4 regions of the Streptomyces sp. NBC_00239 genome follow, and region 2 is predicted to be linked to each of the others. Evidence: riboswitches for the same ligand, from Rfam matches in the RefSeq annotation. Region 2 holds a riboswitch; each other region holds the start of a gene.

What was found. Region 2 has a riboswitch for cyclic di-AMP ahead of OG764_RS31295 (C40 family peptidase). Riboswitches for the same ligand answer to the same signal wherever they lie in the genome.
Region 1: linked by a shared signal. The riboswitch ahead of OG764_RS21855 (transglycosylase family protein) and the one ahead of OG764_RS31295 (C40 family peptidase) in region 2 are both predicted to bind cyclic di-AMP.
Region 3: linked by a shared signal. The riboswitch ahead of OG764_RS04700 (LysM peptidoglycan-binding domain-containing protein) and the one ahead of OG764_RS31295 (C40 family peptidase) in region 2 are both predicted to bind cyclic di-AMP.
Region 4: linked by a shared signal. The riboswitch ahead of OG764_RS19570 (M23 family metallopeptidase) and the one ahead of OG764_RS31295 (C40 family peptidase) in region 2 are both predicted to bind cyclic di-AMP.

What each region holds. Positions count from the first base shown of each region.
Region 1 covers NZ_CP108095.1:4,945,635-4,952,571, reverse strand. The annotation lists gene OG764_RS21870 (DUF501 domain-containing protein) at 1-92, opposite strand, end outside; gene OG764_RS21865 (FtsB family cell division protein) at 187-669, opposite strand; gene eno (phosphopyruvate hydratase) at 782-2,068, opposite strand; gene OG764_RS21855 (transglycosylase family protein) at 2,400-3,110, opposite strand; cyclic di-AMP (ydaO/yuaA leader) riboswitch at 3,114-3,284, opposite strand; gene OG764_RS21850 (transglycosylase family protein) at 3,571-4,614, opposite strand; gene OG764_RS21845 (cytochrome P450 family protein) at 4,821-6,104, opposite strand; gene OG764_RS21840 (globin domain-containing protein) at 6,255-6,937, shown strand, end outside.
Region 2 covers NZ_CP108095.1:7,032,648-7,039,584, forward strand. The annotation lists gene OG764_RS31270 (8-amino-7-oxononanoate synthase) at 1-437, shown strand, start outside; gene OG764_RS31275 (DUF397 domain-containing protein) at 434-679, opposite strand; gene OG764_RS31280 (helix-turn-helix domain-containing protein) at 689-1,564, opposite strand; gene OG764_RS31285 (ATP-binding protein) at 1,801-2,253, shown strand; gene OG764_RS31290 (VOC family protein) at 2,299-2,685, opposite strand; gene OG764_RS31295 (C40 family peptidase) at 2,810-3,286, opposite strand; cyclic di-AMP (ydaO/yuaA leader) riboswitch at 3,290-3,449, opposite strand; gene OG764_RS31300 (urease subunit gamma) at 4,021-4,323, shown strand; gene OG764_RS31305 (urease subunit beta) at 4,341-4,652, shown strand; gene OG764_RS31310 (urease subunit alpha) at 4,645-6,366, shown strand; gene OG764_RS31315 (urease accessory protein UreF) at 6,395-6,937, shown strand, end outside.
Region 3 covers NZ_CP108095.1:1,052,029-1,058,965, reverse strand. The annotation lists gene OG764_RS04720 (FAD-binding oxidoreductase) at 1-1,296, opposite strand, end outside; gene OG764_RS04715 (TerD family protein) at 1,797-2,315, shown strand; gene OG764_RS04710 (DUF6968 family protein) at 2,420-2,752, shown strand; gene OG764_RS04705 (crotonase/enoyl-CoA hydratase family protein) at 2,894-3,673, opposite strand; cyclic di-AMP (ydaO/yuaA leader) riboswitch at 4,041-4,202, shown strand; gene OG764_RS04700 (LysM peptidoglycan-binding domain-containing protein) at 4,205-5,011, shown strand; gene OG764_RS04695 (hypothetical protein) at 5,068-5,511, opposite strand; gene OG764_RS04690 (cupin domain-containing protein) at 5,720-6,256, opposite strand; gene OG764_RS04685 (cytochrome P450) at 6,253-6,937, opposite strand, start outside.
Region 4 covers NZ_CP108095.1:4,414,101-4,421,037, reverse strand. The annotation lists gene lhgO (L-2-hydroxyglutarate oxidase) at 1-1,183, shown strand, start outside; gene trmB (tRNA (guanosine(46)-N7)-methyltransferase TrmB) at 1,256-2,041, shown strand; partial or broken gene OG764_RS19575 (PrsW family intramembrane metalloprotease) at 2,154-3,098, shown strand; gene OG764_RS19570 (M23 family metallopeptidase) at 3,097-4,173, opposite strand; cyclic di-AMP (ydaO/yuaA leader) riboswitch at 4,183-4,317, opposite strand; tRNA gene OG764_RS19565 (tRNA-Met) at 4,663-4,736, opposite strand; gene OG764_RS19560 (FBP domain-containing protein) at 4,804-5,292, opposite strand; gene OG764_RS19555 (TetR/AcrR family transcriptional regulator) at 5,425-6,018, shown strand; gene OG764_RS19550 (DUF488 domain-containing protein) at 6,015-6,380, shown strand; tRNA gene OG764_RS19545 (tRNA-Lys) at 6,491-6,563, opposite strand; gene OG764_RS19540 (FG-GAP repeat domain-containing protein) at 6,643-6,937, opposite strand, start outside.

The DNA of each region.
Region 1 (6,937 bases), 2.1 Mb from region 2:
CCGCGCGGCGGGCGGCCCAGCTGCTGCTTGAACGCTTCGATGTCGGCGTCGGTCGGCTCGGACCGGTCGGTCTGGGGCGGGGGCGTTTCCATGCCTGCTGTGAAGTCTCTTCGTTCGGGATCGGACGGGGACGGGTCGGACGGGGATGGGGCGGAGGGCGCGGGACGGACGGCTCCCCCGCGCGGGTCAGTCGTCTTCGGGCCGGTCGGCCTTGTCGACGCCGTCCCACACGTTGGAGTACCAGGGGCGGTCGCTGGCGCCTTCGCCGGCGCGGCGGCGCTCGGCCTCCGCGGCCTCGGGGTCGATCACGGTGTAGCCGATCTCCCCGGGGCGTACGTAGTGCAGGTGCTTGCGCGCCTGCTGTTCCACGTAGGCCGGGTCCTGCCAGCGGGCCTTCTCGTCGCGCAGCTCCTCCAGGCGCTCGCGCGCCTCGTCGGCGGTGCGCTGCTGTTCCGCGATGTCCGAGCGCTGGGACACGTACTGGCGCATCGGGTACGCGAGGGCGACGATCAGGGTGCAGAGGACGAGGGCCAGCAGGGCCGCGCGTCCGGTCAGGCGGCTGCGCCGGACCTGGCGGCGGGACTGCGAGCGGTAGACGTGGGCGGCGGTCCGCTCACCGAGCTGCTTGAGCCTGGTCGCGGTGGAGAACCGGTCGCGGTTCCCGGCCATCTGTCCGCCTCCCCTCTGCAAAGCCGTACGTCCCCGCACACGGTACGGGACCGAGTGCGGGGACGCAGGGAGGCGTGCGCCTCTGACGGGGCGTGCGCCTCTGAAGGGCCGGTCAGCCCTTGAAGCGCGGGAAGGCGCTGCGGCCGGCGTACACCGCGGCGTCGTCGAGGATCTCCTCGATGCGCAGCAGCTGGTTGTACTTGGCGACGCGGTCCGAGCGGGCCGGGGCGCCGGTCTTGATCTGACCGCAGTTCACGGCGACGGCGAGGTCGGCGATGGTGACGTCCTCGGTCTCGCCGGAGCGGTGCGACATCATGCACTTGAAGCCGTTGCGCTGGGCCATCTCGACGGCGTCGAGGGTCTCGGTCAGCGAACCGATCTGGTTCACCTTTACGAGCAGGGCGTTGGCGGAGCCCTCCTCGATACCGCGGGCCAGGCGCTCGGGGTTGGTGACGAAGAGGTCGTCGCCGACGATCTGGACCTTGGTGCCCAGCTTGTCGGTGAGGGTCTTCCAGCCGGCCCAGTCGTCCTCGTACAGCGGGTCCTCGATGGAGACCATCGGGTACGCGGAGACGAGCTCCTCGTAGTACTCGGTCATCTCGGCTGCCGAGCGGGACTGGCCCTCGAACTCGTACTTGCCGTCCTTGTAGAACTCGGACGCGGCGACGTCGAGCGCGAGCGCGATGTCCTTGCCGGGGACGTAGCCGGCCTGCTTGATGGCCTCGACGATGAGGTCGAGCGCGGCGCGGTTGGACTCCAGGTTCGGGGCGAAGCCGCCCTCGTCGCCCAGGCCGGTGGAGAGGCCCTTGGTGTGCAGGACCTTCTTGAGGGTGTGGTAGACCTCGGCACCCCAGCGCAGCGCCTCGGAGAACGTCTCGGCGCCGATCGGCGCGATCATGAACTCCTGGATGTCCACGTTGGAGTCGGCGTGCGACCCACCGTTGAGGATGTTCATCATCGGGACGGGCAGCAGGTGCGCGTTCGGGCCGCCGAGGTAGCGGAACAGCGGCAGGTCCGAGGCCTCGGAGGCCGCGTGGGCCACGGCGAGGGAGACGCCGAGGATGGCGTTGGCGCCGAGGGAGCCCTTGTTCTCGGTGGCGTCCAGGTCGAACATGGCCTGGTCGATCAGGCGCTGCTCGGTGGCGTCGTAGCCGACGAGCTCCGGGCCGATCTGCTCGATGACGGCGAGGACGGCCTTCTCGACACCCTTGCCCATGTAGCGGTTGGGGTCACCGTCACGGAGCTCGATGGCCTCGAATGCACCGGTGGAGGCGCCGGACGGAACAGCAGCACGGCCGGTGCTGCCGTCGTCGAGGCCAACCTCGACCTCGACCGTGGGGTTGCCTCGGGAGTCCAGGATTTCCCGGGCTACGACGACGTCGATGGACGGCACGAGCATCTCCTTCTGGGATGTGACGCTAGGTGTGCGGTGGCGTCAGGCCTTGCGGTGGCCTTGCCGCCTAGAGCCTAACCGGCTCCGGGCGGTCGGCCGGCCGACCGCCCGGGTCCTGGGACGAAAAAGGGCCCGAATACCCCTGTTCCAGGACATAGGTCACCGGATTCGGGGCGTGTGCGGGGGCATTCGCGCGGGCCGGTGACAGGGGTGACCGACGCGGACGCCCCGACGCGGTCACCTCGCGGACGCCTCCGGTGCACACGCCTCCGCCCGGTGCGTTCGCGGACGACGCACCGGGCGGAGGGGAACTTCGGGTGACCGGGGTGGCGGTGCCTCAGGCGAGGTGCAGCTTCTGGCCCGGGTAGATCAGGTTGGCATCGGTGACGATGTCCTTGTTGAGCTCGAAGAGCTTCTCCCAGCCGCCCTTGACGCCGTGTGCGGCGGCGATGGTGCCGAGGGTGTCGCCGGCCTTCACTTCGTACGAGCCGTCACCCTTCTTGTAGCCCGTGGGCGCGGAGGGGGCGGCCGGGCGCTCGGAGCGGGTGGTCGGCGCGCTCTCCTCGCGGGTCTCCTTGCGGGTCTCCTTGCGCTGCTCGGCAGGCTTGGAGGAGGAGCTCTTGCCGGAGCCGGAGCCCGAACCCGAGCCGGAGCCCGCGTCGGAGCCGCCGTTGGCCGTACGGGACAGGCCGACGCCGCAGCTCGGCCAGGCGCCCTTGCCCTGGCCCGCGAGGACCTTCTCGCCGATGGCTATCTGCTGGGACTTGCTGGCCTGGTTGGCCTGCGGGGCGTAGGCGGTGCCGCCGAAGGCCGCCCAGGTGGAGGAAGAGAACTGCAGGCCGCCGTAGTAGCCGTTGCCCGTGTTGATCGACCAGTCGCCGCCGGACTCGCACTGCGCGACGGCGTCCCACTCGGAGGTGGTGGCGGCGCTGGCGGTGCCCGCGGCCATCAGCGGGGCGGCGACGGCGGCACCGGTGACGCCGGCGAGCGTCACGATGCGGGTGGCCTTGGAGGGACGACGGTGCTTGCCCTTGCCCGAAAGCAGCATGGAACTTCTCCTCACCGACGCCTGCGAGGTGAGCTGTCGGATTCGGGCTGATGAGACTGCCCGGCCGCGCGACGAGCGCGCGGCTTCACCCCAAGCCGTTCCCGGCCGTCTCTCAACGGCCGTGTCGGGCGCTTACCTTGGGTCCCCCGCTCCTGCCTTCGGCGCTTGCGCGACGACTGTTCCCTCCGTCCGCCGGCAGGATTCGGCGATGCGGTCGAAGGGGCCCGCGGTGGCGAGCGGTTCAGACCGTAGACAGACGTCTCCCCGATGTTCAAGGTCGGACATCGGGGAGAAAGCGCCCTTACCCGCCCCTCCCGGAGGGGCATTTGCGCAGGTGAGCCCGCGTATTACGGAAGCGTCACGGCCCGGTCGGGCGGGGGGACCGAAGAGACGCATGTCTCACTTGATCAAATTCGGACATTCAACCCTTAACGGGGCATCAGCCCTGCCCGAAGTGCCCCTATTTCTGGCGGAGATCGAGGTTCTGGCCGGGCTGGATCAGGTCCGCGTCCTCGCCGATCAGGCGCTCGTTCGCCTCGTAGAGGGCGTTCCATCCACCCTTCACGCCCTTGACGTTCGCGATCTCGGACAGGCTGTCACCCGGCTGCACGGTGTACGTCGGATCGACCGTCTGGGTCTCGATGCCCGACGGGGTGCCGGTGGAGCCGGCGCCCTCCTCGGCGGCCGCACCGCGGTGCCGGCCGGTGGCCTCGCCCGGGGCGGGCGTCGACGCGGCGGGGCTCTCGGGGGTGGCGCCCGGGGTGCCCGGGACGGCCGGAGCGCCGGGGGTGCCGGGCAGCGCCGGGGTCGCGGGGAGGCCCGGCGTGCCGGGAGTGCCCGGGGTCCCCGGAGTCGCGGGGACGGCCGGAGTGCTCGGGTCCGTCGCACCGGGAGCGGTGGGGGTGCCGGGCGTGCCCGGAGTGGTGGGCGTGGTGGGCGTGGTGGGCAGGCCGGAGGCGGGCGGCGGAGTGGTCGGCGAGCCCGGGGTGACCGGCACCGCCGGGGTGACCGGCTTCGCGGGCGTGGCCGGCTTGGCGGCACTCTCCGGCAGCTCGTCGGGGCGCACCGGTGCGGGCGCGACCGGGCGCGGCGAGGCGGCGGAGCCGGGGTCGACGTCGGCGGCGGGGCCCTTCGCGCCGAGGCCGGCGGTGGTGGCGCACAGCGGCCAGGCGGCGGGGCCCTTGGCGCCGAGGACGCGCTCGGCGACGGCTATCTGCTGCGAGCGGCTGGCGAGGTCGGCGCGGGCGGCGAACTCCAGCCCGCCGCCGCTCTTCCACATCTCCTGGGTGAACTGGAGCCCGCCGTAGGAGCCGTTGCCGAAGTCGGCGCTCCACGTGCCGCCGCTCTCGCACTCGGCCACCTTGTCCCACGTGGACGTGTCCGCTGCCGAGGCGTTCGTGGCGGCGAGCAGCGGCAGCGCGAGGGCGGAGCCGGCGACTCCGGCCGTGACGACGAGCGCGGGGGCCTGACGAGGACGCCTGTGGCGGCCGTTCCCGGAACGCATGTGAGTGGACCTTTCGCGTAAGGGCAAAGGGGCGACGGCGAACGTAGCGGGCTTCGAACGCTTGTCACAAGTCGATGCACCCCAGATCACGTAAAGGTCACACTCCTGATGGTGAGTCAGGAATGTTTGAATCCGGTTCCGTTCCGAAATCGGGCAGGATCGGCTCCGGCGGCACTCCGGCGGCGCTCCGCCGCCGCCGCCCCAGGTCACTTCCCGGGCGGCGTGAACTCCACCGGCAGCGTGCGCAGGCCGCGCATGATGAGCCCGCCCCGCCACCGCAGTTCGGACGGATCGACCGCAAGTCGCAGGTCGGGCAGCCGCGTCAGAAGCGTGGCCAGCGCGGTCTGGCCCTCCAGCCGGGCCAGCGGGGCGCCGAGGCAGTAGTGGATCCCGTGCCCGTATCCCAGGTGCTGGTTGTCGGTACGGGACAGGTCCAGGGTGTCGGGTTCGGCGAAGCGCTCGGGGTCCCGGTCGGCCGCGGCCAGCACCACCAGGACCGGGTCGCCGGCGGCGATCTCCTGACCGCCCAGGGTCAGCGCCCGGGTGGCGAACCGCCAGGTGGCCAGCTCGACCGGGCCGTCGTAGCGCAGCAGCTCCTCCACCCCGGTGGCCAGCAGGTCGCTCTCGCCGGCCGCGAGGGAGGCCTGGAGCCGTTCGCGCTGGTCCGGGTTCATGAAGAGGGAGTGGACGCCGTTTCCGATGAGGTTCACGGTGGTCTCGAAGCCGGCGAAGAGCAGGATGAAGGCCATCGCGGCGGCCTCGTTCTCCGTCAGGTGCTCGCCGTGGTCGCTCGCCCGGATCAGGCCGGAGATCAGGTCGTCGCCCGGTTCGTCCCGCTTCCGGTGGATCAATTCGACCAGGTAGTTCCGCATCTTCTTGACCGAGCGGGCCACTCCCCCGCGCGGGCCGCCGCCGTGCCGGATCATCATCCCGGCCCAGTCGCGGAAGTCGTCCTGGTCCTCCCGCGGTACGCCGAGCATCTCGCAGATGGCGTAGATGGGGAGCGGGAAGGCGAACTCGTGGATGAGGTCCGCCTCCCCCACCGACGCGTCCCCCGCTTTCTCGATGATCTTGTCGATGAGGTGGTCGGTCAGCTCCTGGACGCGCGGGGTGAACTCGGCGACCCGGCCCGGGGTGAACGCCTTCGACACCAGCCGCCGCAGCCGGGTGTGGTCCGGCGGGTCGATGTTGAGCAGATGCGTCATCAGCTCGGCCTTGCGCTCGCCCGGGATGCCCGTCTTGCCCTTCGCGTGCGCGGGCTCCGCGTGGTGGGCCGGGTTCTTGCTCAGCCGCTGGTCGGCGAGGGCCTGGCGGGCGTCGGCGTACCGCGTGACGAGCCAGGCCTCGACGCCGCTGGGCAGCTTGGTGCGGTGGACGGGGGCGTGCTCGCGCAGCCAGGCGTAGGCCGGGTAGGGGTCGGTCGCGAACTCCCAGTCGAACAGGGTCGGGGCCGGCGGCGGGGCGGGGGTGGCTGCGTTCTCTTCGTGCACCACCCGACCGTATCCGCCCCGGAGCACCGGCCCGCCCCCGCCGGACGCCTGCCACTCCCATCCCATATGACCGCTTCGCCACGGCTGTCCGCAGATCGGACAGACCTTGACCTGAGCCGAGGAGACATTCCTACTTTCCGTTTTGTGGATGTGAGGATCTTGAAAAGCAGCTTCGCGGTGGTGGAGAGACGGGCCGAGCACGCGGTCAAGTTCTTCTACTCACACCTGTTCTGGCACAACCCCGGCGTCCGGGCGATGTTCCCGCCGGCGTCCGCGGACATGGAGCGGCAGCGGGACCGGCTCTTCGCCGCACTGACCCACGTCATCGCGCACCTCGGCGACGAGACCGTCGGCCCCTACCTGCGGGACCTGGGACGCGACCACCGGAAGTTCCTCGCCGGGCCCGAGCACTACGCGGCCGTCGGCACCAGCCTGCTCGCCGCCCTCGCGGAATGCTCGGGCGCGGCCTGGACCCCCACCGTGGAGAAGGCCTGGAGCGAGGCCTACTCGCTGATCGCGGACGCGATGATGGCGGGCGCCGCCGGCAGCACCGACCCGCCCTGGTGGGACGCGGAGATCGTCCGCCACCTCCGGTACGGAGACGACATCGCGGTGCTGACGCTGCGCCCGCACGCACCGCTCCCGTACACGCCCGGCCAGTACGTCAGCCTCTCCGACGAGCGGGTCCCCACCACCTGGCGCACCTACTCCATCGGCAACGCGCCGCGCCCGGACCACACCTTGGACCTGCACGTCAGCCGCATCGACCGGGGCCTGGTCAGCACCGCGCTGGTCCGCGAGGCCGGACCCGGCGAATTCGTGCGGCTGGGCGC
Region 2 (6,937 bases):
TCGGCCCGGCCAAGGTGATCCGGCACCTGGTGAACACCGCCCGGACCTTCATCTTCGACACGGGCCTCGCCCCCGCCGCCGCCGGTGCGGCGCTCGGCAGCCTGCGCCTGCTGCGCCGGGAGCCGGAACGCGCGGCCAGGGCCCGTGAGGTCGCCGCCACGCTGTACGGGCGGCTGACCGCGTCCGGCCTGACTGCCGCCAGGCCGGACGCGGCCGTCGTCTCGGTGCGGGCCCCGTCGCCTTCGGCGGCACTGCGCTGGGCCGCCGACTGCCGCGAGGCAGGACTGTCCGTGGGGTGTTTCCGGCCGCCGTCCGTACCCGACGGCATCTCCCGGCTGCGGCTGACTGCGCGCGCCGATCTCACGGGGGACGAGATCGCCCGCGCGGTCGAAACGATCCTGCGGACCGCTCCCGCCGCTGCCGGCTCCGCGGACTAGGGCCGGGCTCCGGCGCCGTCGACGGGGTCGCCGGCACGAACGAATCCGAGGAAGCCGTCCCAGGCCGTACCCGTGAAGACGAGGGCCGGGCCCCCGGTCCGCTTCGAGTCACGGACGGCCAGCAGGCCGCCGGTGCCGAGGACGGCCGCCTCGACACAGTTGTTCATCCCGGTACTGCGGCTGCTGCGCCGCCAGTTCGCACTGTGCAGAAGTCCGCCGGTGGATAAGGGGGTTGCGGACATGGTGCCTCCTTACGCGCCGTCAGCGATCCGGCTGATGAGATTCGACGAGTCCTGGAGCGGGAGGGCGTGCGCCTGGATCGTACGGAACGCGGCGCCGTATGCCTCGATGTCTTCCTTCCGCTCCAGATAGAGGCTACTCGTCAAATGGTCGAGAACAACCACGTCCAGATCGACAGTGTCCGGAAATGAGAAAATAACGAAAGGGCCCGTCAGGCCGAGATGGCCCCCGACGCTGAACGGCAGTACCTGTAGCCGCACTTGGGGAAGTCGCGCCACCTCCACCAGGTGGGTCAGCTGCTCGGCCATCACCTCCGGCCCGCCGATCTGGCGGCGCAGCACCGCCTCGTCCAGCACCGCGCTCAGCTGGAGCGGCGGATCGGCCCGCAACACCGTCTGCCGGGCCAGCCGTACGTCGACCAGTGCGTCCACCTTGGGCTCGGGTAGCCCGCCGAGCGCGGCCCGCGTCACCGCCCGGGCGTAGCGGGCGGTCTGCAGAAGCCCCGGAACCACCGAGAGTTCCACGGTCCGCGCGGTGCGCGCCCCGGCCTCCAGGCTGATGAAGTCGCGGTACTCCTGCGGGAGCAGGCCCCGGTACTCGTGCCACCACTGGCGGTCCAGCCCGGTGCTCGGGCCGCCGCTCGCGGCCGAGGCGGCCAAGGCCTCCAGCAGGGACCGCTCGCCGGCGCCGGCCACCCCGTACGTGTCGAGCAGCAGCCGCACGTCCTCAGGTTTCACGCCACTGCGTCCGGTCTCGATGCGGCTGATTTTCGACTGGTGCCAGCCGAGCATCCGGGCCGTTTCACCGCTGGTGAGGCCGGACCGGTCGCGGAGCGCGCGCAGTTCCTCGCCGAGCTGGCGGCGGCGTACCGCGGGACCGTGCTGCATGGCCGTCTCCCTCCACCGGCAGCCGCTGCGTCAGTCTGCCGTTTTCGTTTCCAAATACGGTCTTCCGTAGCAGAGTTCACCGCTTTGAGCGACAGATATATGCATATCTTGGGGGATCGCCCGCAACGGAACCGCGGGGAGTGGCAGTCTGGCGCGAAGCACAGATCCGGGCCCGTCCTCGAGTTCATCCGCTTCGAGTCGGAGTCCGGACCCGGTGGGAAAGGGACAGCGCCGCCATGGCAGACCACCAGGAAGCATCCGTCACCCTGCCGAGCGATCCCGCCTCGGTCTCCGCCGCCCGGAGATACGTGGCGGACGTCCTCTCCGAATGGGGCCTGCCGGACGGGCACGTCACCGCCGACACGGTCCGGCTGATCGTCTCCGAACTCGCCACCAACGCGGTGCAGCACACCTTCGGTCAGTCGCCCACCTTCACGGTGGACATGCGGCTGGAGCGGGAGGAGCAGCTGCGGATCGGGGTGACCGACAGCCACCCGAGGTGGCCGCGACGGCTGCCGGCCGCCGTCCAGCAGGACAACGGCCGGGGCATGGTGATCATCCGCTGGCTGGCGGCCGAGGCGGGCGGCAGGCTGTCGGTCAGCCCGACCGAGGACGGCGGCAAGACCGTCTGGATCGCGCTGCCCTGGACGGCGGCCGCCCCCGCGGCGGCCGCGGAGCCGCAGCGCTGACCGCGGGCGCCGGGCAGCGGCGCCGAGGGCGGCCGGCCCGCGCGGTCAGGCGCGTTCGGCCGCGCTGCGCTCCACGCAGAACTCGTTGCCCTCGGGGTCGGCCATCACGACCCAGCCGCGGCCGTCGTCCGTGCGCCGGTCGTCGAGGACGCGGGCGCCGAGGCCGGTCAGCCGCGCCACCTCCTCGTCCCGGGTGCCGGTGGGCGGCTGGATGTCGAGGTGGATGCGGTTCTTGAGGGTCTTGCCTTCCGGCACCTGGATGAAGAGCAGCCCGGGCACCCCCGGCTGCCCCGGGTCGACCAGCGCCTCCTCGTCGCCCGGGTGGTCGTCCGGGCCCAGCGGCCAGCCGGTCAGCGCCGACCAGAACTCGGCGATCCGGTACGGGTCGTGGGCATCGACGGTGATGTGCCGGACGGGGTTGACGAAGGTCACGTTGCTCCTCGGGTAGGCCGCGGCGGGGGGCCGCCGCGGCCTCAACCTACCTGCGGAGCTGGGGGTTCCCCATCGATTAACGGAGCGGGCCGGTCGTGGCCGTGAGCCGGTCCCCCCGGCCGGTCTACCGCACCCGTCCGTACTTCACGCTGCCGGTCCAGATCTTCTCCAGACGGACCGTGGAGCCGGCCTTGGGTGAGTGCCAGATCCTGCCGCCGCCCGCGTAGATCCCGACGTGGTAGATGTTCCCCCGCGAGTGGAAGAAGACCAGGTCGCCCTGCTGCCGCGAGCCCGCGGAGATGTGCGTGGTCCTGTTGTACTGCTGGGCTGCCGTCCGGGGCAGCGTCTTGCCTGCGCGCTTGTACGAGTAGAGCGTCAGACCGGAGCAGTCGAACCGGGTCGGCCCGGTCGCCCCCCACTTGTACGGGGAGCCCTTCTTCGAGGCGGCTGTCTGCAGCGCCTTGACTGCCGTCGACGGGGCCGCCTGGGCCTCCGGGGCACCGCCGGGGACGAGCACCGAGCCCCCGACCACGGCGAGCGTGAGCACCGATGCGGCGCCGGCCCGGGACATCACAGACGGAACATTCTTGAGCGCGGACATGCGCAACCCTTCGTCAGCCGCCTGTGAAGGATGACCTGTCGGGTTCGGGCCTGCGAAGTTCGCCCGGCCGCCGAGACGGCTTCACCCCAAGGGGTGGCGGGCATCCATACCCGCCACCCCGTACTGCCTGGGTCCTCCACTCCTGCCGATGCACTCCTGTCGACCAGTCGTCCGGGTGAGGCGGCAGGACTCGGCGTCCGCCCGGACCGCCCCGCCGCGGCGGCGGGGGCTTGTCGTCCCAGGGATCCTGACTCACGAATTGCCGGAAAACTAAGCTCATTCGGTGGTTTGTGAGTCTCATCACGCCTGACCCGATTGGGCGCTCAAGGGTGATTTACGCCACGGTTGATACCGGCGGAAACAGGCCTCACCTGCAGCGAACCATCCTGCGCGGAGGGGGCTCAACCTCTCCGGTGCGCAACTCGAGGCGCGAACGGGTGACCCCAGCACTACTCCGAATGGGGGATGCGATCTCGGCCTCGTGTCGACCTTCCGGCCGCCACGACCCCGTCTCCAACATCCGGACGCAGGCATTGATGTGACGTTCGGTGCGGAAATCGGTACCGCCCGTGCCCGATGTGCCGCCGCCGCGGCTCCGTATACGGACGGCCCGGACGGGCCCGCCGACCGGCCAACCGATGCACTGCCCGAAACGTGAATTAACGAGACGGAAAAGCGGGCGTCCTAACGTGCGAGGCCCGTCGCTTCGCCAGCCGACCCTGAGGTGGGACCCCGTGCAACTGACCCCGCACGAACAAGAGCGCCTGCTCGTCCACGTCGCCGCCGACGTGGCGGACCGGCGCAAGGCCCGCGGCCTGCTCCTCAACCATCCGGAAGCGGTCGCCCTCATCACCGCGCACATCCTGGAAGGCGCCCGCGACGGGCGTACGGTCGCCGAGCTCATGGCGTCGGGCCGCAAGGTGCTGACCCGCGACGAGGTCATGGCCGGCATCCCCGAGATGATCCGCGACGTCCAGGTCGAGGCGACGTTCCCCGACGGCACCAAGCTCGTCACCGTCCACGACCCGATCCTCTGAAGGGCGGCGCGCATCCGATGATCCCCGGAGAGATCCTGTACGGCGACGGAGCGGTGGCCCTCAACGAGGGCCGGCCGGTCACCCGGCTCACCGTCCTGAACACCGCCGACCGGCCCGTCCAGGTCGGCTCCCACTACCACTTCGCGGAGGCCAACCCCGGCCTGCGCTTCGACCGCCCGGCCGCCCGCGGCCTGCGCCTGGACATCGCCGCCGGCACCGCCGTGCGCTTCGAGCCCGGCATCCCGGTCCCGGTGTCCCTGGTGCCGCTCGCCGGCGCCCGCATCGTGCCCGGGCTGCGCGGGGAGACCGGAGGTCCCCTCGATGCCTGAGCTCTCCCGCGCCGAGTACGCCGACCTGTTCGGGCCCACCACCGGCGACCGGATCCGCCTCGCCGACACCTCGCTGCTGGTCGAGATCGAGGAGGACCGCAGCGGCGGCCCCGGCCGGGCCGGCGACGAGGCGGTCTTCGGCGGCGGCAAGGTCATCCGCGAGTCCATGGGCCAGTCCCGCCTCACGCGCGCCGAGGGCGCACCCGACACGGTGATCACCGGGGCCGTGGTCATCGACCACTGGGGCATCGTCAAGGCGGACATCGGCATCCGCGACGGCCGCATCACCGGCATCGGCAAGGCCGGCAACCCCGACACCATGGACGGCGTCGACCCCACCCTCGTGATCGGCCCCGAGACCGAGATCATCGCGGGCAACGGGCGCATCCTCACCGCCGGGGGCATCGACGCACACGTCCACTTCATCTCCCCGACCCTCCTCGACACCGCCCTCGCCTCGGGCATCACCACCCTGGTCGGCGGCGGCACCGGGCCCGCCGAGGGCACCAAGGCCACCACCATCACGCCCGGACCCTGGCACCTGGCCCGGATGTTCGCCGCCCTCGACGCGCACCCCGTCAACATCGGGCTGCTCGGGAAGGGCAACACCACCTCCCGCGAGGCCATGTACTCCCAGCTGCGCGGCGGAGCCCTCGGCTTCAAGATCCACGAGGACTGGGGGGCGACCCCCGCCGCCATCGACGCCTGCCTCGGCGTCTGCGAGGAGACCGGCGCCCAGCTCGCCGTGCACACCGACACCCTCAACGAGGCAGGCTTCGTCGGCGACACCCTCGCCGCGATCGCCGGGCGGACGATCCACGCGTACCACACCGAAGGGGCCGGGGGCGGGCACGCGCCGGACATCATCACGGTGGTCTCCGAGGCCAACGTGCTGCCCAGTTCCACCAATCCGACCCGCCCGCACACCCTCAACACCGTCGAGGAGCACCTCGACATGCTGATGGTCTGCCACCACCTCAACCCGGCCGTCCCCGAGGACCTCGCCTTCGCCGAGTCCCGGATCCGGCCCAGCACCATCGCCGCCGAGGACGTCCTGCACGACCTGGGCGCCATCTCCATCATCTCCTCCGACTCCCAGGCCATGGGCCGGATCGGCGAGGTGATCCTGCGGACCTGGCAGACCGCACACGTGATGAAGGAGCGCCGGGGAGCACTCCCCGGCGACGGCCGGGCCGACAACCACCGGGCCCGGCGCTATGTCGCCAAGTACACGATCAACCCCGCCGTGGCGCAGGGCCTGGCCCGCGAGATCGGCTCGGTCGAGACCGGCAAGCTCGCCGACCTGGTGCTGTGGGACCCCGCCTTCTTCGGCGTCAAGCCCCTCCTCGTCCTCAAGGGCGGCCAGATCGCCTACGCGCAGATGGGCGACGCCAACGCCTCCATCCCCACCCCGCAGCCGGTGCTGCCCCGCCCGATGTTCGGCGCCCACGGCCGGGCCCCGGGCCTGAACTCCGTGAACTTCGCCGCACCCGCGGCCCTCGACGACCGGCTGCCCGAACGCCTCGGCCTGGCCAAGGAGTTCGTCGCGATCGACAGCACCCGCAATGTCACCAAGGCGGACATGCGCGAGAACGACGCCCGGCCCCGCGTCGAAGTGGACGCGGACACCTTCACCGTCACCATCGACGGGGAACCCGTGGAGCCCGCCCCCGCCACGGAACTGCCCATGGCCCAGCGCTACTTCCTCTTCTGATGGGCACGCTCATGACGGGCGGCCGACGATGAGCCGGGCCACCCTGCTGCTCCTCGCCGACGGACGCTTCCCGGCCGGCGGCCACGCCCACTCCGGCGGCGCCGAGGCGGCCGTCAAGGCCGGCCGGATCCGGGACGCCGCCACCCTGGAGGAGTTCTGCCGGGGCCGGCTGCACACGGCCGGGCTGGTGTCGGCCGCCCTCGCGGCGGCGGTCGCCCTCGGCCTGGACCCCGCCGAAGCCGACGCGGCCGCCGAGGCCCGCACCCCCGTCCCCGCCCTGCGCGCCACCTCGCGGCGGCTCGGCCGGCAGTTCCTGCGGGCCGCCCGCACGGTGTGGCCCGGGCCCGGACTCGACGCGCTGGCCGCCGCGTTCCCGCGCGGCGCGCACCAGCCCGTGGTCCTCGGGGTCACCGCCCGGGCCGCCGGACTCGGCCCCGAGGACGCCGCGTACATCGCGCTGTACGAGAGCGTCAGCGGGCCCGCGACCGCCACCGTACGGCTGCTCGGCCTCGACCCCTTCGACGCCACCGCCGTACTCGCCCGGCTCGCGCCCGCGCTCGACGAGACGGCC
Region 3 (6,937 bases), 6.0 Mb from region 2:
CGACGCGTACCGGGCCACCCCGGCGAGCACCGCGTCGAGCGCCGCGCCGGGCAGCCCGCCCGCCGGCCAGAAGTCGGAGCGCGCCGCGTAGTCGTCGCGGCCGAGCCGCCCCTGCGGGTCCCGGCCCGGCAGCTCGCCGGGCAGACGGCACTGGGCGGGGGACAGGTCCAGGCAGCCGGACATCGCGCGCATCGTCTCGCCGTAGCCGCGCACCACCGTGAAGCTGTCCCGCGGCGGCGCCCCGGCGAGGTCGGCCAGCCGCGTCAGCCGGTTCTCCAGCTCCCGGAGGCCGTCCAGGCACACCACCCGCACCACAGGCCCGGGCGGTGCGCCGGACTCGATCGTGAACTCGGCCTGGCTCCAGAACGGATCGGGCAGCTCGGCCTGCCAGCGCTGCCAGGCCCGCAGCAGCGCGCCCGCGTCCCGCCAGCGCCAGTGCAGCTCGACGAACGCGCAGTCCGACACCGGGCGGGTGCGGAAGCGGAACTCGGTGACGACGCCGAAACTGCCGCCGCCGGCGCCGCGCAGCGCCCAGAAGAGGTCCGGGTCCTGCTGCGCGTCGGTGTCGCGGATCCGCCCGTCGGCGGTGACGATGCGCAGGCCGGTGAGGTGGTCGCTGGTGGTTCCGTACGCGCGGCTGGTGACGCCGAGGCCGCCGCCGAGGGCGAGCCCCGCGATGCCCACGCTCGGGCACAGTCCGGCCGGTACGGCCGCGCCGCGCGCGGCGAGTCCCGCGTGCAGGTCACCGAGGCGGAGCCCGGCGCCGAGCTGCGCGGTGCCGGTCCCCGTGCCCGTGCCCGTGCTGACCACCAGTCGGTCGAGGGCGCCGACGTCGACGACCAGGCCGGTGCCGGTGGACCAGCCGGCGTAGCTGTGGCCGCCGCCGCGGGGGACGACGGGGATGCCGCTGCGGCGGGCGAACGCGACACAGGTGGCCACGTCCCGGTCGTGGGCGGGGTAGGCGACGGCGGCCGGCGCGACGGCGTCGTAGCGGGGCTGGTACAGGAGGCGGGCCACCGGGTAGTCGGGGTCGCCGGGCCGGACGAGCCGGCCGTCGAGCCCGGCGGCCAGCGCGGCGAAGTCGGCATCGAGCGTGGGGTTGCGGGTGGTGCCACCCGAGCGCGCGGGCCGCCGCCCGGCGCGCGCCGCCCCGGTGCCCGGGGGCCGGGCCGCCCCGGCCCGGGAGGCCGTGGCTGCCGCCTCCACCGCCCCGAGGGCGGCGGCCGCTCCGGCCGCGCCGGTGATCCCGGCCGTGGCGGCCATGCCGCGGAGCAGGGTCCGCCGTCCGATCGTCATGCCCCCACTACTCGCACCCGCCGCGCCCGCCGCCCCGCAACCCGGCCCCGGCCTCCCGCCCCACCGACCCGATCGGCGCAGCCGACCTACCTCCGACCGCCGTCCTCCGTCGCACCGGTAGGAGGTAGGAAGTAGGAGAGCGGCGCGGAATTCAATCCCCCCGTGCGGGGGAGACGGTTCCCCATCACGGGAGATCCGGGCGGGGCGGGCCGCGGCCACGCGCCGGCTCGCGACCCGGCCGGGCTGCCGCTGGGCGGGTGACCGCCGACGGGCCGGGCTGCCGCTGGGCGGGTGACCGCCGACGGGCCGGGCGACCGTCGACCGGGGCGGGTGGCCCGGGTCCGCGGGGCAGCGCCCACCGCCCTCCCGCGGCGGGCGCGCACCGATCGTGGCCCGAGCGAAGTCGGCCCGAATGGCCGGGATCGTACGGACGGTGACGCCGGTGGTCGGGGCGCGTGGCAGCATGGGCGGGCAACGCGCCGTACGAGGAGGGGAGTTCCATGACCGGTGTCCGCAAGAGCCTGGCCAAGGTGGAGGTCGCGCTGAGATGGGACCCCAGCGCCTCCGGCACGCCGGCCCACGACCTCGACATCGTCGCCGCGGTGTTCGGCGCCGACGACCCGCACGGCGCCCCTGTCTACGTCGTGTACTTCGGCAACCGAGCCCCGGACGGGACCATCACCCTCCATCGGGACAGCCGTACCGGACAGGGCTTCGGTTACGACGAGTTGATGACGCTCGAACTCGACCGGATGTCCGACCGGCTGACGCGCGTCGTGGTGGGGGTGGTGATCCAGGGCGGCGCGAAGACCTTCGGGCAGATATCCGGCACCGGTATCCGGATCCGTGAGGGTGCTACCGACCTGGTGCAGGACGACCTGGCCGCCGTCGCGGACGCGACCGAAGCCACGCTCGCCGTGTTCACCCGGGACGCGTCCGGTGGCTGGTCCCTGGACCCGGCGCTGCGCGGCTTCACCTCCGGCCCCGAGGAGTTCACCCGGGTCATGGGAGCCGCCTGACGCCCGGGCCGCGCAGATCCGGATGCCCGGCGGCTCGCCGGGCATCCGCGCCGCCCCGTCTACGCTGCTGAGGTACAGAACGGGCAAAGGGTGAGGGAGTGGTCATGGTGGACAGGGAGTCCGGCGAGCTCGGCGAGCCGGTGGTGAGCCGGGCGCTGACCGCCGAGGCGGCGGACGGGACCTCCGTCCGGCTCAGCCTCGAACTCTGGCCGCCCCGGCCCGACCCCGACCCCGCAGGGGACTGGATCTGCCCGTGCCGGATCGCCGGCCTGGGCGAGGGGGCGGTCTGGGAGATCCACGGCATCGACGGCCTCCAGGCCGTCCAGCTGGCCCTGAAGGTCCTCCAGGGCCAGCTGGACGCCGCGGCCGAGGAGCGGGGCCTCACCTTCGGATGGCTCGGGGCGGAAGGCCTCACGGCCGACGAGATCTTCGCCTGACCCCGGCACGGTCTCCCGGGCTGACGTCGGTACCGTCTCCCGGCCCTGCCCGGGGGGTCACCGCCGGGCAGGGCCTCCGGGGCCGCCTGCGGGCGGCGCCGGGACTGCCCGCCCGCGGCCGCCCCTGCGTGGTGATCCCGGTCAGTCGGCGAAGGTGCCGTGGCGGCCCGCGCCGGAGGTGAAGCGGGCTGCTCCGGCCTCGGTCTCGCCGGCGGACAGGGGGACCAGGCCGTGCCGGTACTCGGCGTGCAGGGCCGCCGCCTCGTCGAGGCCGTGCTGTTCGCGGACGGACAGCCGGTCGTGCCGCAGGCACAGCTGCGGGAACGCGGCGATCTCGCGGGCCAGCCGCTCCGCCGCCGGCCGGGCCTCGCCCGGCGGCACCAGCCGGTTGACGAGTCCGAATTCGTACGCCTCGGCAGCCGGTACGGGCCGGCCGGTCAGGATCATGTCCATGGCGCGGCTCTCTCCGATCAGCCGGGGCAGGCGCACGGTGCCGCCGTCGATCAGCGGCACGCCCCAGCGGCGGCAGAAGACTCCGAGGACCGCATCCTGCTCGGCGACCCGCAGGTCGCACCACAGGGCCAGCTCCAGGCCGCCCGCCACGGCATGCCCGGAAATCGCGGCGATGACCGGCTTGCCCAACTCCATGCGGGTGGGGCCCATCGGGCCGTCCCCGTCGGCCGCCACCCGGTTGCCGCGTTCGCCGCCCACCGCCTTGAGGTCGGCGCCCGCACAGAACGTCCCGCCCTCGCCCCACAGCACGGCGACGGCGGCCTCCGGGTCGGCGTCGAACTCCCGGAAGGCCGCGGCGAGTGCGGCGGCCGTCGGCCCGTCGACGGCATTGCGCGCTTCGGGCCGGTGCAGGACCACCGTGAACACCGGGCCGTCGCGTTCGATCCGTACCGCATCGCTCGTGTCCACCGCGTGCCCCTTCGCTCCTCGGATGCCTCGGAATTCCCGGGGCACAGCATGTCCCACGCGGACGCGGACCGACAGGGCGGCAATGTCCGGATTGGAGGTTTTCGTATCGCCATATCCGCTCATGGGATATTCGGTGCGGAGGTCGTGATGTGAGTCACGCGCCGGACGTCGCGGGGCGGAGGCGCGGCCCGTCGAACCGTTGTCCTGGCCGGAAGTTGGGCGCCGTGCCGGAAGTGGCCGGATGATCCTTTCGATTTGGATCATTGTTTTCCATTTCCTCATGCAATTCGTGTCTTGTTCTGTCCGGCTCTTTTCCTTTAGCGTCACCGTCAATCCGGGTGGAACGCCGAATCCTGCCGCTGCCCGGGGATCGAACCCACCCACGCGCGACACGGCAGGAGCGGGGGACCCAGGTAAGCCGCCGGACCGTACTGCGGGCCGGCTCGGGGTGAAGTCGCACGTGCCGTGCGACCGGGCAGCTCCGGCCCGAACCCGACAGCTCACCCCGTAGGCGTGGGAGAGGAATTCACCATGCCTGGACCGGGCAAGCACCGCCGTCCGAAGAACAACCCGCTCACCCGCGGCTTCGTCGCCGCCGGCACGGGCGGCGCCGCACTCGCGCTCCCGCTGCTCGCCGCACCCGTGGCCGACGCGGCCCCGGCCGCGGCGCCGAATGCGGCGGTGCGCGCGGTGCATTCCGTCACCACCGCAAAGGCGGCTCCCGCCAAGGCGCCCGCCGCCGCGCCCACCACCTATTCCGTGGTCGCCGGCGACTCCCTTTCCGGGATCGCCCGTTCCCACGGGGTCAGCGGCGGCTGGAAGAAGCTGTACGAGGACAACCGGAGCGTCATCGGCGGGGATCCGGCGCTGATCCGGCCGGGCCTCAAGCTCACCCTCGGCGCGCCCAACCCGGCGAAGGCGAAGGCGAAGACGAAGCCGGCCGCAGACCGGGCCGCCGCGCCCGCCCGCGCCGACCGCTCGGCCCGTACGAGCGTCGCCCCGCAGGCGGTGAACTACCCCAACAACCTGGACGGTTGGATCCGGGAGTCGCTCGCCGTCATGGCCCGCCACGGCATCCCCGGTACGTACAACGGCATCTACCGCAACGTCATGCGCGAGTCCTCCGGCAACCCCCTCGCCATCAACGGCTGGGACTCCAACGCCGCCGCGGGCATCCCGTCGAAGGGGCTGCTCCAGGTCATCGACCCGACGTTCCGGGCGTACCACGTGCCGGGCACCTCGACCGACTCCTACGACCCGGTCGCCAACATCACCGCGGCGTGCAACTACGCGGCGGCCCGCTACGGCTCGATCGACAACGTCTTCGGCGCCTACTGACCCGGACGCGGCCCCGGCCGGCCGCCACGGATCGCCTCCCGATCGCCTCGGGACCGTCAGGCCCGGACCCCGATGCGGGTCCGGGCCCAGCGGGGTGTCCGGTCCGCTCCGGCCGCCAGGGCCGGTACGCAGCCCAGCAGGGTGAGGTACGCCCACCACTGCCACGCCGCGCCGTCGTGCGCGTGGGCGACGGCCGCCGGGACGAGCGGCAGGACCGGGACGGGCGCGAGGTGCCACAGGATCCGCGCGCCGGGCAGCCTGCGGGCCAGGGCCTCGCCGACGAGGGCCGTGGGAGTGGCGAACAGCACGGCCTGGAGCAGCCCCAGGACGGCACTGAGCAGTGGGAGCCAGAGGAGCGTGTACAGCCAGTCGCCGCGCTCGACCGGCAGCCCCTCGGTGACCAGGGACAGCGCCACCAGGGCCACGCCGATGACCGCGTACTGGGCCGTCGTCGCGTACCCCGCGACGCGGAAGGTCCGCCCGCCCGTCGTCTGCCGCACCGCACACCCCCGCCGCTCGCACCGGCGCCCACGGCCGATCATGGAATTGAACACGTTCAAGGATTCCGCACGATACACCCCGCCCGGGCCGCGGCGGCCGGACGGGGGGTGCCGGGAGTGAGGGAGGTGACGGGGGGTGACGGGGGGGCGGGGGTGAGGCGGGACCCGGGACCGGGACCGAGACCCGGGGCGGCGGGCGCCCGGGCGGTCAGGCCTCGTGGCGCAGCGGGGTGAGCTGCTCGATGTCGTACCGGTTCCGCAGGTCCGCGATCGCCGCCTCGTCCACCGGGCCCGGGCCCGCCAGGATGGCGAACAGCTCCTCGAAGTAGCGCTCGTGGTCGGGCGGCGGCGAGGACTGGAAGAACATCCTGGCCGGGTCCCCCGACCGGTTGGCGAACGCGTGCGGGCAGCCGGGCGGCACCACGATCACCGTGCCGGGCCCGGCGTGCACCGGCTTGCGCCCGGTCGGGGACCTCCAGTGGTGCCAGTCGTCGGAGGTGCGCACCCGGGGTTCGAACGCCAGCACCTCCAACTCGCCTTCGAGGACGTAGAACAGCTCCTCGCTGTGCGCGTGCACGTGGGCGCCGACGTCGAAACCGGGAGGCACGACGACCTCGAAGCTCGACGCCACCCGCGAGTGCTCGCCGGTCACCTTGAAGGTGACCTCCTGGGCCGGGGTGGTCAGCGTCCGACCGTGTCCGGCGGGCACCAGCAGGCCGTCGGGGGAGCGGGCGAAGACGGTCACCAGGCCACCGGCAATCCCTCGGGGCCGCGGATCAGAGCCCCCGGCCGCCACCGCAGCTCCGGCTCCGGCACGGCGAGGCGCAGTCCCGGGAAGCGGTCCAGCAGCGCGTCGACCATCAGCTCCGACTCCAGCCGGGCGAGCAGCCCGCCCAGGCAGTAGTGGGGCCCGTACCCGAACGCCACGTGGGGGTTGGGGGTGCGGTCCAGGACGATCTCCTCCGGATCGGGGAAGACCTCCGGATCGCGGTTGGCCGCGAGGTACGAGACGTAGACCGCCTCGCCCGCCCGGACCAGGTGGCCCGCGACCGTCACGTCCTCCGTCGCGATGCGGGACAGGCCGACCGCGCTGCGGTGCGGGATGTACCGCAGGAGTTCGTCGATCGCGGTCGGCCGCAGCTCCGGCGAGGCCCGCAGCCGCTCGGCCAGCTCGGGCCGGCTGAGCAGGATGTACGCCATGTTGCCGGTGTTGTTGGTGACGGCCTCGCCGCCGATCTGGATCAGCAGTGCCAGGCCCACCGCCTCGGCGGCGGTCACCTCCTCCCGGCCGACGGCGGTGGCGAGGAGTCCGACGATGTCCTCGCCGTCGCTGCCGCGCCGCTGCTCCAGCAGCTCGGCGAAGTAGCCGGTCATCTCGTCCTTGGCCCGCTCGCTGCGGCCGGCGCCGGCCGAGGACGACAGGATC
Region 4 (6,937 bases), 2.6 Mb from region 2:
CTGCGACGTACTGGTGATCGGTGGCGGGATCGTCGGTCTGTCGACCGCGTACGCCCTGTCGCGCCTGGCCCCGGGGACGCGCGTGGTCGTGCTGGAGAAGGAGGCCGGCCCCGCCCGGCACCAGACCGGCCGCAACAGCGGGGTGATCCACAGCGGGATCTACTACCGGCCGGGTTCGCTGAAGGCGCGTTTCGCGGTGCGGGGCGCGGCGGAGATGGTCAAGTTCTGTGCGGAGCACGACATTCCGCACGAAGTGACCGGCAAGCTGATCGTCGCGACCGAACGCGCGGAGCTGCCCCGGCTGCACGCACTGGTCCAGCGCGGCCGGGAGAACGGCATCCCGGTCCGCGAGCTGGGCCCCGCGCAGATCAGCGAGTACGAACCGGAGGTCGCCGGACTCGCCGCGATCCACGTGGGCACGACGGGCATCGTGGACTACGGCCGGGTCGCCGCCCGCCTCGCCGAGGCCTCGGGCGCGGAGATCGTCTACGGCGCCGAGGCCGCACTGATCTCCCGGCGACCCTCGGCCGTCGCCGTGCGCACCACGTCCGGCCTGGTCGTACGGGCCCGCGCGCTGGTGAACTGCGCCGGTCTCCAGTGCGACCGGGTGGCCCGGCTGGCGGGCGACGACCCGGGCATGCGGATCATGCCGTTCCGCGGCGAGTACCACGACCTGGTCCGTCCCGAGCTGGTGCGCGGACTGGTCTATCCGGTGCCGGACCCGGCCTTCCCGTTCCTCGGCGTCCACCTGACCCGCGGCATCGGCGGCGGGGTCCACGTCGGGCCCAACGCAGTGCCGGCCCTCGCCCGCGAGGGGTACCGCTGGGGCACCGTGCGGCCGCGCGACCTCGCGACCCAGCTGGCCTGGCCCGGCACCTGGCGGGTCGCCGGCCGGCACTGGCGGTACGGGACCGGCGAGATCCACCGCTCGCTGTCGAAGCACGCCTTCACCGAGGCGGTCCGCCGGCTGCTCCCCGCGGTCACCGAGGCCGACCTGCGGCCCGCGACCGCCGGGGTGCGCGCGCAGGCGGTGCTGCGCGACGGCACCCTCGTCGACGACTTCCTGATCCGCGAGGCCCCGCGCACGGTGCACGTCCTGAACGCCCCCTCCCCGGCGGCCACGGCGTCCCTCCCCATCGGCCGCGAAATAGCCCGCCGGGCCCTGACCGCGGCCGCCGGCTGACCCGTACGCGCGCCGCGGCGGGCGGGCCACGGCGTGCCGGGGCGGGGGGTGGACCGTAGAATCGGGGGCACTGTGTCTGAGTCCCTGAACCCCCAGCCCGACGCCTCCTACACCGCCCCCCGCTGGCGCACGGAGCCGCGCTTCCCCGACGGCCCTTCGCCCGACCCCGCCGGTTCGCACCACGAGCGCCGGATCCGCAGCTTCCAGCCGCGGCGCAGCCGGGTGAGCTCGACCCAGGACGACGCCCTGCGGCGGCTCTGGGGCACCTGGGGCTTCGACATCGACGGGCGCGAGGTCCTCGACCTCGGCAAGCTCTTCGACGGCCGCCCCGTGGTCCTGGAGATCGGCTTCGGCATGGGCGAGGCGACCGCCCAGATGGCCGCGGACGACCCGGACACCGGCATCCTCGCCGCCGACGTGCACACCCCCGGCCAGGGCAACCTGCTCGCCCTCGCCGAGCGGGGCGGCCTCACCAACATCCGCGTGGCCAACGGCGACGCGATCATCCTGCTCCGCGAGATGCTGCCGCCGGCCTCGCTCGCCGGGCTGCGCGTGTACTTCCCGGACCCCTGGCCCAAGGCGCGCCACCACAAGCGGCGCCTGATCCAGCCGGAGTTCCTCACGCTGGCCGCCACCCGCCTCGCGCCGGGTGCGCTGCTGCACTGCGCGACGGACTGGGAGGACTACGCCGAGCAGATGCTCGAAGTCCTCACCGCACACCCGGACTTCGAGAACACGCAGGAGGACGGCGGGTACGCGCCCCGGCCCGCGTTCCGGCCGTTCACCCGGTTCGAGGGCCAGGGCATCGACAAGGGGCACGTCGTACACGACCTGCTCTTCCGGCGTCAGCAGAACTGAAAACCCCGCCTCCGCGAGCGACCCCGCTGGCTAGGGTCGTCACGTGTTCCGGGCGTTCTCAGACACTTCGCACACCCCGGCCCGGGTCCGCGTCCCGGCCCGGGGCCACGCCCTGGTCCGGGTCCGCGTCCCGTTCCGGGTCCGCACCCTGGTGCCGGCCTGCGTGCTCGCGACCGCCGGGGTGCTGATCCTCGGGATGGTGCGGGAGCAGACCGGCACCCCGGGCTTCCTGGTGGGGCTCGGGCTCGCGGTCCTGCCGGTGCCGCCGCTGATGGCGGCGTTCCGATGGCTCGGCGTCCGCGCCCGGCCGTGGCCGCAGCTGGTGTTCTGCTTCGCCTGGGGTGCCTGCGCGGCGGCGCTGATCGCCATAGTGGCCAACAGCTTCGCGACCCGCTGGATAGCCGCGGCCACCGCCGACCCCTACGACGCCGACCAGATCGGCTCCATCGCGATCGCGCCGGTGGTGGAGGAGACCGCGAAGGCGGCCGCACTGCTGCTGGTGCACCTCTTCCGCCGGCGCCGCGCCGGCGGCATCGCGGACGGGCTGGCCCTCGCCGGGTTCACCGCGACCGGCTTCGCGTTCACCGAGAACATCCTCTACCTCGGCAACGCCTTCGGGCAGGACCTGGACAGCGGGACGTCGGTCCCCGACTCCCTCACGGCCGCCACCTTCTTCGTGCGGATCGTGATGTCGCCCTTCGCGCACCCGCTGTTCACGGCACTCACCGGCATCGGATTCGCACTGGCGGCCACCGCCGGCCGCCGGGGCGGCGACGACGGCCCCTCGGCGGAACGCCCGGCCGGCCGCCGGGGACGGCGGCTGCTCCCGCTGCTCGGCCTCGCGCTCGCGATGGCCGTCCACGCCCTGTGGAACAGCTCCTCCGAACTCGGCGAGCACGGCTTCCACTTGGTCTACGGGACGGTGATGGTCCCGGCCTTCGCACTGCTGGTCTGGTTCGCCGTCCGCGTGCGCCGCGCCACGGGCCCGCCCGCCGCCGCCCTCGCGGACCCCGGTCAGGCCGCCGACGCCGGGGCCCCCGGCCCGCCCGCCGCCGTCAGACGCTCAGGCCCTTGCCCTGCAGCCACGCCAGCGGATCCTGGGCCACCCCGCCCGTCCGCACCTCCAGGTGCAGGTGCGCGCCCGTGACGTTGCCGGTGGCGCCGACCCGGCCGATGGTCTCGCCCGTGGCCACCGTGCCCGAGGTCGCGGACATCGAGGACAGGTGGCAGTACCAGATCTCCGTACCGTCCTGGAGGCGCAGCACGATCCGGTAGCCGTACGCGCCCGACCAACCGGCCGACACGATCGTGCCGCCGTGCACGGCCTTGACCGGGGTGCCCGTAGGGGCGGCGAAGTCGAGGCCGGTGTGGTGGCCGGAAGACCACATCGAACCGGAGTCGCCGAAGTGCGAGGTGAGCGTGTACGAGCTGGTGGGCAGCGCGTAGGCGCCGGCGAGCTTCGCCAGCCGCGCCTCCTCGGCCTGCTCCTCCGCCTTCCGCTCGGCCTCGGCCGCGGCCCGGGCCTTCTCCTCGGCGGCGGCGCGCGCGGCTTCCTTCGCGGCTTCCTCGGCGGCCTTGCGGGCGGCCTCCCGGTGCTGGGCGGCCTCCTTCGCCGCGGCTTCCTCGGCGGCCTTCGCGGCCGCCTGCTTGGCCTCGGCGGCCGCGGCGTCGGCCTGCGACTCGGCCTGCTGGAGGATGCGGTTGCGCAGCGCCTCACCCGCGTCGGTGCCCGACTCGGCCTGGTCCGGGGCGACTCCGGCGGTGGTCAGCGGGGCGGCGACGGACACGGTGTCCGGCACCTGGCCGGCGGTCCGCTCCCCGTCGACGAAGGAGGTCGCGGAATCCGCGAACTCCCCGATCTCCCCGGACACTCCGGAGAGCATCGAGGGCATGGATATGGAGACCTGCGGGCGGTCCTGCGCGCTGGCGATCCCACCCGCGCCGACGGCGGCGATGACACCGACACCGAGCACGGTCGAGCTGCGGGCGAGGCCGCCGCGCTGCTTGGCCACGCGGTGCCGGCCCCGGGCGGGCCGTACGGAGTCCTCGGTGGGGTTCCACTCGCCCCAGGCACCCGCGTGGGGGCCGTCGAAGCTCTCGGGGGCCTCGGGGGCAGGCGTGTTGGACGCCACGGGGGCGCTCCTTTCCTTCCTTCTCGCCTACCGGGTTAGCTGACGGGTTCGGAGCAGGAAGGTCTCCTACGGGCCCTGTTGGGCCCGATTCACCCCAAATTGGTGGTTCCCCGGTTCCCTTGCGGAATTCGGCGCGTACGCGCACGGTGCCGTCTCTTGCGACGGCTGGGACGACCGCGCTGCGTTATCGAACGGTAATAGACACAGGGGAGTGATTCCAAGCTGTCGCGACTGATCCTTCGCGTGTATCAGCCACGCTCCGACCGGCTCTGGCCTGGACTTTTACGGACAAGATCACTTCAATCCGGGCACTCTGACGGCCCTTTGGGTATCTCCTCGGCCACACGCGTCAACTGACGCCACGTCAACAAGACTGCGGAGTGCGGCGTTTCGACTACGGTCCGTGTCCGAGCGTGCGCCGGAAACGACCGTCCGGTGCCGGAAACGACGAAGGCCCGGATCCAAAAGGATCCGGGCCTCCGTACTGAGTAGCGGGGACAGGATTTGAACCTGCGACCTCTGGGTTATGAGCCCAGCGAGCTACCGAGCTGCTCCACCCCGCGTCGGTAAACCCAACTCTACGCCATCCCGGAGGTCCCCCGCGCCACCTTTTCCCCGGGACCCCCGAGGTCAGAGCGAGGCGAGGAATCCGGCGAGGTTCCGGCGGGCCCGGTCGACCTGCTCGTCCACCGTCAGCGACTCCTCGATCCGCATGCCGCCGTCCGGCTGCTTCTTCCCCCGCGCGTACAGCGAACAGGCCAGGTCGGTGCAGACGTACAGCCCGACCGAGTTCCCCTCCCGCCCTTCCCGGCCCGTCCTGCGGGCGGTCATCAGCGAGACACCGCCGCCCGGATGAGTGGTCAGGCACACGGAGCACATGCTGCGCTGGAGGAGGCTGCGGCGGGCCGTCGGGAAGCGCAGCGTGATGCCGGTCAGCCGGCCCTCGTGCTCGGCGACCAGGTAGCTGCGGTCGGGGGCGGACAGGTCGCGCCAGCCCAGGAAGTCGAGGTCGTCCCACGGCCGGTCGGCCAGGTCGCGCGGCAGCGGCAGCCGCTGCGCCTCGCCCTTCGAGCAGTTCACGAACGAGCCGCGGATGTCGTTCTCGGTCAGTGCCTTCATGGACCGCACGCTAATGTTGCCTAGGACCCCTAGGCAAATGATTAACTCCGTTCGCCGGGCCGGCCCCGGGCCCTCCGGGCACGGGCGGCCGCCGCGACGACACCGACACGGAACGACGGAAGGAGCCCGGACATGCCCCGAGCCGGACTGACCACGGAGCGCGTCGTCGAGGCCGCGGCCGAGCTGGCGGACGAGATCGGCTTCGACCTGATCACCGTCTCCGCCCTGGCCCGCGGCTTCGGAGTGAAGGACGCCAGCCTGTACGCGCACGTCCGGGGCCTCCAGGACCTCCGCACCCGGGTCGCGACCGGCTCGGCCACCGCCTTCGCCGACCGGATCGGCGCCGCACTGGCCGGCCGCTCCGGACGGGACGCGCTGGCCGCCTTCGCCGACGCCTACCGCGACTTCGCCCTCCGGCACCCCGGCCGGTACGCGGCCACCCAGCTCCGGCTGCCCCCCGAGACCCTCGCCGCCTCCCCGGGCCACACCCGCCTCGTCGAGCTCACGTACGCCCTCTTCCTCGGCTACGACCTCGCCGAACCGGACCGCACCGACGCGGTCCGCCTGGTGCGCAGCACCCTGCACGGGTTCACCTCGCTGGAGGCCGCGGGCGGCTTCGGCCACCCCCGCGACCCGCAGGCCTCGTGGGGGCGCGCCATCGAGGCCCTGCACGCGCTCCTCACCCGGTGGCCGTCGGCGCCCCCGTCGGCGACGCTGGCCCCATGAGCTCCCGCATCGGCGTGCGCCGCGTCTACGACCCGCCCGGGCCCGCGGACGGAACCCGCGTCCTCGTCGACCGCCTGTGGCCGCGCGGCATCACCAAGGCGGCCGCCGGCGTCGACTCCTGGCCCAAGGCCCTCACCCCGTCGAACGAGCTGCGCCGCTGGTACCACGCCGCGCAGGACGCCGGTGCGTACGAGGAGTTCCGCCGCCGGTACGAGGCCGAACTCGCCGCCCCCGAAGCCGCCGAGGCCCTCACCGCCCTGCGCGCCCTCGCGGCGGCCGGCCCCGTCACGCTGCTGACCGCCGTCAAGGACCCGGACCACAGCCACGTCACGGTCCTCCTCGCGCACCTCACGCCGACCTGACGCCCCGCCCGGCCGGAGCGCCCCCGGAAACGACCGAGCGCCCCCTGCGGCCGAAACCGGAGGGGGCGCTCAGTGCCAGGCGGGAGGGGACGCCCCCCGCCTGCGAGCTGTAGGCCATGTCGGACTCGAACCGACAACCAACGGATTAAAAGTCCGCTGCTCTGCCAATTGAGCTAATGGCCCGTGACACGCTCACCCCAGAGCATAGCCGGACAGCGCCGGTCAGCCGATCGAGTATCGGCCGACCGGCGGTGCGGTGTCGTCAGGCGATGGCCGCGTAGGCCTTCCAGCCGCTCTTCAGGACCAGCTTGCGGGTGAATCCGCCCCGGTGGTCGGCGTTGTAGAGGTAGACCGCGCCGGCCGGGGTGCGCGCGACGAGGTCCTGGCGGCCGTCGTGGTCCATGTCCCCGCTCGCGACCACGGAGTTGTACGTGTTCCAGCCCGCGCCGACCTTCGCGCGGGGCGCGAAGCCGCCCTTGGCGTTGCCGCGGTAGAGCCACAGCACGCCGGCCCCGTCGCGGGCCACGAGGTCGGTGACGCCGTCACCGGACAGGTCG